DNA from 2 places in the Bradyrhizobium sp. UFLA06-24 genome. Region 1 is predicted to be linked to the other one. Evidence: predicted binding sites of a transcription regulator. Region 1 holds the regulator's gene; the other holds the start of a gene.
What was found. The regulator LexA, encoded in region 1, represses DNA repair genes until DNA is damaged. The targets are predictions, from matches to a motif close to TGTTCNNNNTGTGTTCNG.

Region 2: a site for LexA is predicted at 2,888-2,905, ahead of IF809_RS23840 (DNA-processing protein DprA). Genes of this name have one in related genera too.

The regions. Positions count from the first base shown of each region.
Region 1 covers NZ_JADFUE010000031.1:18,873-22,856, reverse strand. Annotated here, with positions in the region: gene IF809_RS23415 (molybdopterin molybdotransferase MoeA) at 1-1,060, shown strand, start outside; gene lexA (transcriptional repressor LexA) at 1,237-1,938, shown strand; gene IF809_RS23405 (hypothetical protein) at 2,108-2,302, shown strand; gene IF809_RS23400 (hypothetical protein) at 2,512-2,946, shown strand; gene IF809_RS23395 (ComEC/Rec2 family competence protein) at 2,957-3,984, opposite strand, start outside.
Region 2 covers NZ_JADFUE010000032.1:27,712-31,695, forward strand. Annotated here, with positions in the region: gene IF809_RS23825 (hypothetical protein) at 197-688, shown strand; gene IF809_RS23830 (hypothetical protein) at 897-1,226, opposite strand; gene IF809_RS23835 (hypothetical protein) at 1,239-1,883, opposite strand; gene IF809_RS23840 (DNA-processing protein DprA) at 1,858-2,772, opposite strand; gene IF809_RS23845 (SEC-C metal-binding domain-containing protein) at 3,945-3,984, shown strand, end outside.

The DNA.
Region 1 (3,984 bases):
AGCGATGGATGGCTATGCCGTCCGCGCGGCAGACGCGGCAAGGGTGGACGCGCAGCTCACCGTCATTGGAGAGGTCGCGGCCGGACGGCCCTTCGCGGGAGCTGTCGGCGCTGGTGAAGCGGTACGAATCTTCACCGGCGGCGTCGTTCCCGATGGCGCGGACGCCGTCGTCATCCAGGAGGACACGGTCACAGACGGCAAGCGCGTCACGATCAAAGAGGCTGCGACTCGCGGCCGGCACATCCGCCCCGCAGGCATCGACTTTCACGAAGGCGACGTGCTGCTCCGTCAGGGGACCCGATTGACCGATCGCGGGCTCGCGCTCGCAGCCGGCATGAACCACCCGCAGCTTCCCGTTCGCCGCCGTCCGAAGGTCGCGATCCTCGCCACCGGCGACGAGCTGGTGATGCCGGGCACCACCCCCGGTCATGGCCAGATCGTCTATTCCAACGGCTATGCCCTGCACGCGCTCGCCCGCAGCGAGGGCGCCGACACAATCGACCTTGGCGTCGCCGCCGATACGCTCGAAGCCACCACCGCGGGCATCCGCCGCGCGCGCCAGTCCGGCGCCGACATCCTGATCACGACCGGCGGCGCCTCGGTCGGCGACCACGATCTGGTGCAGCAGGCGCTCCAGGACGAAGGCACCTCGATGGCGTTCTGGAAGATCGCGATGCGGCCGGGAAAGCCGATGATGCACGGGCGGCTCGGGGCCATGCGCGTGATCGGCCTGCCTGGCAATCCCGTGTCATCCTACGTGTGCGGTTTCCTGTTCATGGTGCCGCTGATTCGCGCGCTCTCAGGCCATTCGCTGGTTCATCACTGCCGTGAACGCGCGGTGCTCGGGCGCGATGTCCGCGCCAACGACCAGCGCGAGGATTACCTCCGCGCGCGTCTCGAAGTACGCGACGATGGCACGCTCATCGCCGTTCCCGTCGATCATCAAGACTCCTCGCTGCTTGCGAATCTCGCTGCGGCACAGGCACTTCTCGTGCGCCCGCCGTTCGCGCCCAAGGCCGAAGCGGGAGCGCCTTGCGAGGTGCTGCGACTGCCTGTTTGAACACAGAGTTCGCAACCGTTCCGCGAACTTTGTCGCGTTCACGGTAAATTAAGCAGTTGCGGAACATGTATCGAACATATAGTGTCCGTTCATGATTTGTTTCGAGCATGTAACGGCTTGTCGCTGACTTCAGCGTCTCGGAATCGAACGACATCGTCAGGGGGATTTTGGTCGAGATGTTAACGCGCAAACAATACGAGCTCCTGCGGTTCATCAGCGAGCGGCTGAAGGAAAGCGGCGTGCCGCCCTCCTTCGACGAGATGAAGGACGCGCTCGATCTGCGTTCGAAGTCGGGCATCCACCGCCTGATCACCGCGCTCGAGGAGCGTGGCTTCATCCGCCGCCTGCCGAACCGCGCCCGCGCGATCGAAGTGATCAAGCTGCCCGAGCTCCAGGCCGCCGCCGGCAACCGCCGCGGCTTCACCCCGAGCGTGATCGAGGGCAATCTCGGCAAGGTGCGCACGACATCGAGCCCGCCCGCCGACGAGGGCGAGCGCCCCGTCGCAGTGCCGGTGATGGGCCGCATCGCGGCTGGTACGCCGATCGAGGCGCTGCAGACCCGCAGCCACACCATCAGCGTCCCGCCGGACATGCTCGGCGCAGGCGAGCACTACGCACTCGAAGTGCGCGGCGATTCGATGGTCGATGCCGGCATTCTCGACGGCGACATGGCGCTGATCCAACGCAACGAGAGTTGCGACACCGGCGATATCGTGGTCGCGCTGATCGACGACGAGGAAGCCACCCTGAAGCGCTTCCGCCGCCGCGGCGCCTCCATTGCGCTCGAGCCGGCGAATGCCGCCTATGAAGTCCGGATCCTCCCGCCCAACCGGGTGAAGATCCAGGGCAAGTTGATCGGGCTGTACCGGAAGTACTAAGCGCTCTCGCGCGAGCAAACGATGGAGCGGACGATTGTCCGCTCCGGCTGTATAGTCTTTCTGGTTTTGCACAGATTATCCGGCCATCTCTCCAGCGCTAAATCCTCGGCAGGCTGCAACGAAGCGAAGCCTTCATTGCTTCAAAGGCCTTGAGACCGAGGAGACCACCATGCGCAAGATCATCCTGAGCACCGTCACGACCGCGCTGATCGCCGCGTCAGCGCCGAATGCCTTCGCCGCGCAACCGCAGCATCACCTCCGCAAGGCGCAGCAAGCGACAAGCCAGCAATCCCGCAACGCCCTCAACTCCGTCCAGCAGTCGGCCTGGCCATATTCGGGCTGGTCGGCACCGGCCGGACATTGATGCTGCGGATATTGATGCAGAAGGTCCGCCGAATGCACCGGAGCAGGCTTTGTTCCTAGGCGTTCGGGAAAGATATTGTGATTATCGCCAGCGGACCCAAGCCGCAGATTTGCCTACAACCAAGCAGAGCCTCGCAGACTTACACTCTGATAGAGGCCTGTGCCTCCAGGACAGAGGCGCGGGTTGCTATCCTGATAGAGGAGCACCCGATGTGTGACTATAGCCTGCATGCCGTCGCAACGCGTCCCGCAGAAGTCGGCGAGACGATCGTCACGACAACATTCCGCGGCACCTCGACACGCGGCTTCGCCTCCGAAGCCGACATGTCCGTCGCGGTCTGCCTGCTGCCGGGAACGGAGCTCGCCTTCGCCGATAACGTCCGCTACGACAACAGGTGGATCTGGACGCGCACCGTCAACTCGCGCGTCGGCAAGTTCGGCAAGATCGATCCGCACGTTCCCGATCGTCATCACGACGCGATCGAATTCCCCGATGGCAAATATGTCTTGGTGACCCAGCTCGTCGAAGGCCAGCGCGCCACCGTTCTGCAACTGCCCGTGACCCAGCCGCTCGGCGAGCGCGAGCACAAGCCGCAGATCATCGCCGACAGTCGTCCGACACCGCCGCGTCTGCCGATCGGCTGAAAGACCGGTTTTAGTCCTCGGCCTGGAAGTCGGCCTCCGACGGAGTTGCGTCCCGAGCGCGTGGCGCCGCCGACCGTGGCATGAGGGTCAGTTCGAAATCTCCTTCGCCGGCTGCCGCCGGCGACCAGGGGCGGTTTGCGCCCCTCGCCCTTACCGACTGGACCGCGAAACCGTCGCCGCGCTGCGTCAGCGCCAACGCGCCTTGTCGCGCAAGACGCGGCCGATCGACCACCATCGCGGCGCAATCCGGCGGTGCCGGCCTTGATGTCACCACCAGCGCGGCCCGAGTGCAATCATCGGCCAGCGCATCGCTGTGCAGCGCCAGCGCGATCATGCGACCATCGGCGAGTGGCGCCACGCAACCGGACTCGTCGCACGACACCCCGTCACCGAGCGCGGCACTGCCGGCATCGCGCGGGTCAGCGTCGGCCGCGAGCCACTCCTTGAGCAGAAAAGCGTCCTTGTTCGTCCTGATCAGATGCAGCTGCCCGTCCCTGCCCCGCACCGCGACGTTCTGGCCGTTACCGGCAACGAGAATGTCGGGCTGCCGAACCGACAGGGCCCAGATCGTTGCCGCCACGAGCACGAGCGCACCCGACCAGCGCAGCGGCGTGCGCAGCAGGCCCATCAGGACGAGGCCGAGGCTCGCAGCAACCAGCGGCGCAGTACCGAAGGCGGCGACATGGCCGACCGCGCCTGGCAATGCCGCCACCCAGCGCGTGACCACAATCATCCAGTCGATGCCAATCCCCATCAGCCACCAGAACACACCGTCCAGTCCGAATGGTGCTGCGAGCAATCCCAACAGCCCGGCCGGCATCACCAGCGCGGAGACCACCGGCATCGCAGCGAGATTGGCGAGCACGCCGTAGGGCGTGACGCGATGAAAGTGAAAGGCGGCGTAAGGCGTAGTGGCGAGCCCCGCGATCATCGAGGCCATGAACAACATCGCGATCTCGCGGCCGCCCCACAGCGCGATCCGCGCAGTCGTCGAATGATCGGGAGATGCAAACAGGTTCGGCATGCCGATCTGCACCA
Region 2 (3,984 bases), on a different contig from region 1:
ATGTGGAGATTTCACCGGTTTGGCGAAGCCTCGATTGAGGGCGGTCGGGACGCGCCGGTTCGACGCGGGAGCTGATTCCTGTGAATAAGGACGGGCATTAACCTCGCGACGCTTTGACAATGCCATCCTCGTCGTCCGCGAATCAACCTCGGGTCAAGCGACCATGACGACAAAAGTACCGCACGGAAATGGGACAATGAAAGACGACATCAAATCCAAGCTCGATGCCGCGTTTGAGAAGCATGAAGCTTCAAAGCGATTGGCCGCCGAAGCTAAGCAGGCGGCTGAAACCAAGGAAGAGGTTTTCTCGCGCGAGTTCATCGAAGCAAGGGACACCATCGTTCGCCCGGCGATGGAGGAGATCGGCAGTTACGTGAAAGGCAAGGGCTACAGCTACGAGATCTCAACCGAAGACGATAAGCCTTCGCCAGATGGCCGAAGTCGTTCGGTGCCGGCGTCAATCAGGTTGACGATATTCCTGGGTGAACGCCGCTATCCCGTCCATGAGAATCCCGGTTTCTCGGTAATTTGCGAGAAGGAGCAGCAGAAAGTTCGGTTCCACGAATGCACGATGTCGCCAGGGCGTGGTGGACACGCCGGCCCAGCCGATCAAGCAACATTATCTCAGATTACGAAGGATCTGATCCAGGAAAAAATCCTGAAAGTCGTAGCCGACGTTTTCCGCTGATAAAGCGCCACGCGGCATTGTTAATGGTGATCCCGGTGGAAGCGCTCGAGGTGTTCGCCGTCGCCTGATTGTAGGTCGCACTGCTACCGAACGGCAGGACGGGCCCTCCTGTGACAGGATCGCGGTGTAGCTAACAAACAAACTTTCTTCTCTTCGCAGGGAAGGACATGTCGGAGATCGTGCGTGACCTCTCGCAACGTCGGCCGCATCAGCCAAAAAGCCGCCGGCTAACATTGATGATGAAGCCAGCGGGCGCGCCGATGATGGCGCCGAGCAAGCCGTAGCCAAAGGCGCCGAACGCGCCGATCATCACCGCGCCGTAGAAGAAGCCTATCCCGGAGCACAGGACCGTCATGCCAATCAAGGTCTGATCGTTTTTCTCTTCGATCCGGTGCAGGCGTCGCCCTTTGGAGCTCTCCACATAGGGCCCGGTTGGTTCACGCGAGCCGCAGTGAGGACAAGCCAAGGCCGAAAACGAGACACCGCTGCCGCAGTCGTAGCAGTCAATCAGTTCGTGTTGTGCGCGTTGACCCGTCATGAGCCCAGCCTCCTATCTCAACAACTCATCGATCGAAACCTCGCCAAACGGATTTGGAATCGCGCGCCTGGCGACGAAAAGACCGATCACGCGCGTCTGTGGCGCGCGCTCCAAAATCATCTCCTTGATGGCCTTGAAATGGGAGCCTGTCGTGAGGACGTCGTCGAAGATGCCGACAATACCACGCAGGTTTTGCAGATGGTTTTCAGCGATCCTGTAGTTCTGTTTGAGTTCGGCCGGTGCCTTCCGGTTGCCGCCCTTGAACGTGTCGGTAGAGGCGATCTGCTCGATTAGTTCCCGGACGTCTGGCGGCGCCGGGGCGCGGATTCCTCTGCAAACCTGCACCATCCGATCATCGTAAGCAGGATCGGTCTTCACCTTCGATGGCGGCATCGGAACGATCGTGGCCTGGGCCAGCCATTCGGCGTTCAAAACCGCAGACAGGTCGCGAGCGCATCTGGCAATCGCCGGAGCTTTGTAGTGGTAGCCGCCATCGTTACGCTTCTTCTGAAGATTGTGAATCAGCTGATTGGTGTCGCCACCCTGCCAACCTTTACCGGCCGTGTATTCGTAGAGGTAATGACAATCGTCACCCTCGTCGAGGTACCAGTGATCTCGCCGGTTGGTTTCATCAATTTGCTGAAGCAGGCCGACCATCACCCAACGCGCCCCAGATGTCGGCGAAGTCACGGACGCGGATCGCGCCCCGCTTCTCGAAGGTCGCCGGCCAAGTGATATCGTCCCGCTTGAAACAAGAATCGAGGATGAAAAGCTTGCGCCCCTGCTGAAGAGCGGCACGCGCCTGTGTGAGCGTCCCGCTCGCGTCGCTGGCCTCCACGATGATCGTGCCCTCCGTGAGAGCACTCATCGTGACGTTTCGCTCAGGGAAAAATAGCTTGTTCTGCGGGACGTGCTGGCTTGCGTACCGCAACACCGGCACCTGCGAGATCAGCAAATGCTCTTCCGCGATCCTTCGCTGAAGCGCCTGGTTCTCTTTTGGGTAGTAGGCCCCGATCGGTGTGCCGATCACCGCGATGGTATGGCCCTTCGCTTCGATCGCTGCCGTATGAGCTGCGGTGTCGATGCCCGTCGCGAGTCCCGACACGACGGTGAAGCCGCGCTCGACCAACGCACGTGACAACTTTCCCGCACGCAACTTCCCGGTTTCGCTTGGATTGCGGCTGCCCACGACGGCAACGCATCGGGTCTCGACGAGCTCCCAAGCGCCTTGGAAGTAAAGCATCTCTACCGGATGCCTCGCATCCCGCAGCTTCGGTGGATAGTTGCCCGTGAGATTCAGTCGCGTGCCAAATCTAGACACGCCCGCCCTCTTAAGCGCCGCTAAGACCTCGGATGCGCGAGCGTCTGCTACAGCCCCTGAAACGAAGTCGGAGGGCACAGCAGTCGGATCTGAAGCGAACTTGTCCGCGATCGTTTTGAAGGTGGCCCCCTTCTCGAGCCACAGCGCTTCGTACGCACCCAACTCCCTGCACGGCGAGATTGACCGTACGGCCGGCCCGTCATTCATTCTTGCGAGAAGGTTCATCGTCCAACCCTAGCTACCCCCTGCCGCGGCGTCGAATCCGCAGAATCGAAGTCCACCATTTTGAGAAGCCAACGCTTTTCGGGGACAAAAGCGTCAGCAGAGCGTAGCATGCAATTAGAACAAAGCAAGAACATACGAATAACTCATTATTGATCATCGGGTTAAATGGTTAACGCTCCCTTGATTTAGCTCGACGCGCAAGCGAGGGCCCGAGCGCTGTATCGTGCCGTTGACGCGGATGGGACATGAAGAATCGTCGGCCTTCCAGGCGCACCCGTCAGCCAGTCGCCACTAAAAAGAGAGGCCTTCCACCGAAAAGGAAAAGGTGTTGACGAGTTGGCGCAATTCGCTCGCAACGCCCCGGCTCCACAACTGAAGCCAGCTATAGTGTCGGCTAGGCAGTGGTCCGCGCGGCTCTGCCTATGGTCGCCGCCGACCCGTTAGGGTGCGGCGGCTTCCAAGGTGAACGATCCGTAGAGGGTCGGTTTGGGGCGGTGCTCTTCGCGGGGGACCGCCCCCTTCCTCTTGCGGACGTTGACAATCACCATACGGGAAAAACATCATCTTCCCATGCGGAAAATCCGCAGGCCACACGTTGTTCACAGTCTGCGAATGCGCAGCCGCAACACCAACCAAGGGCCGCAGACTGTCAAAAAAGCGGTTAGATTCTGCCACTATCGAAGAAGTGTTGATCCACGAGCTCGAGCCCTAATCTCCAATCAGCTGTGCGCTACGCCTTGTTGACGACGCGTGCCACGATTGTTTGTCCTTTCCATCCGGACGTGATCATTCGCGTCGGCGACGATGGCGCCGAGACCCAGAAACCGTCACCAGGGGGCAGCCGCAGGCTGCGGCCAAACCGAGCGCCGCTCAGTTTCCCGCCCCTACATGCGCTCAAATTCTACGTCCTGGCAAACGCAGGCCGTTCCACCGCTGGTACAGGTCAGGAGGCGGTAGACGACTTCCTCCAGATCATGACCGATCCCGTCGGCGCACGCCAGACGATGGAACAGCACGTGCTCCCGTTGCTCGCGGCTTTCCAACTGACTGATATGATAGTGCCCATCCGTAGCCACTACGCGATTGTTTTGGCTTGGTGCCAGGACTTCGCAGAGGCACGAAGGGAAGTGCGCGCGTTAGCGGAATATGGTGGCACACCCGATCAGCGGGCGATGGTTGAGGAGCGCGCTGAAGTCGTGGAAGCCATCGCGG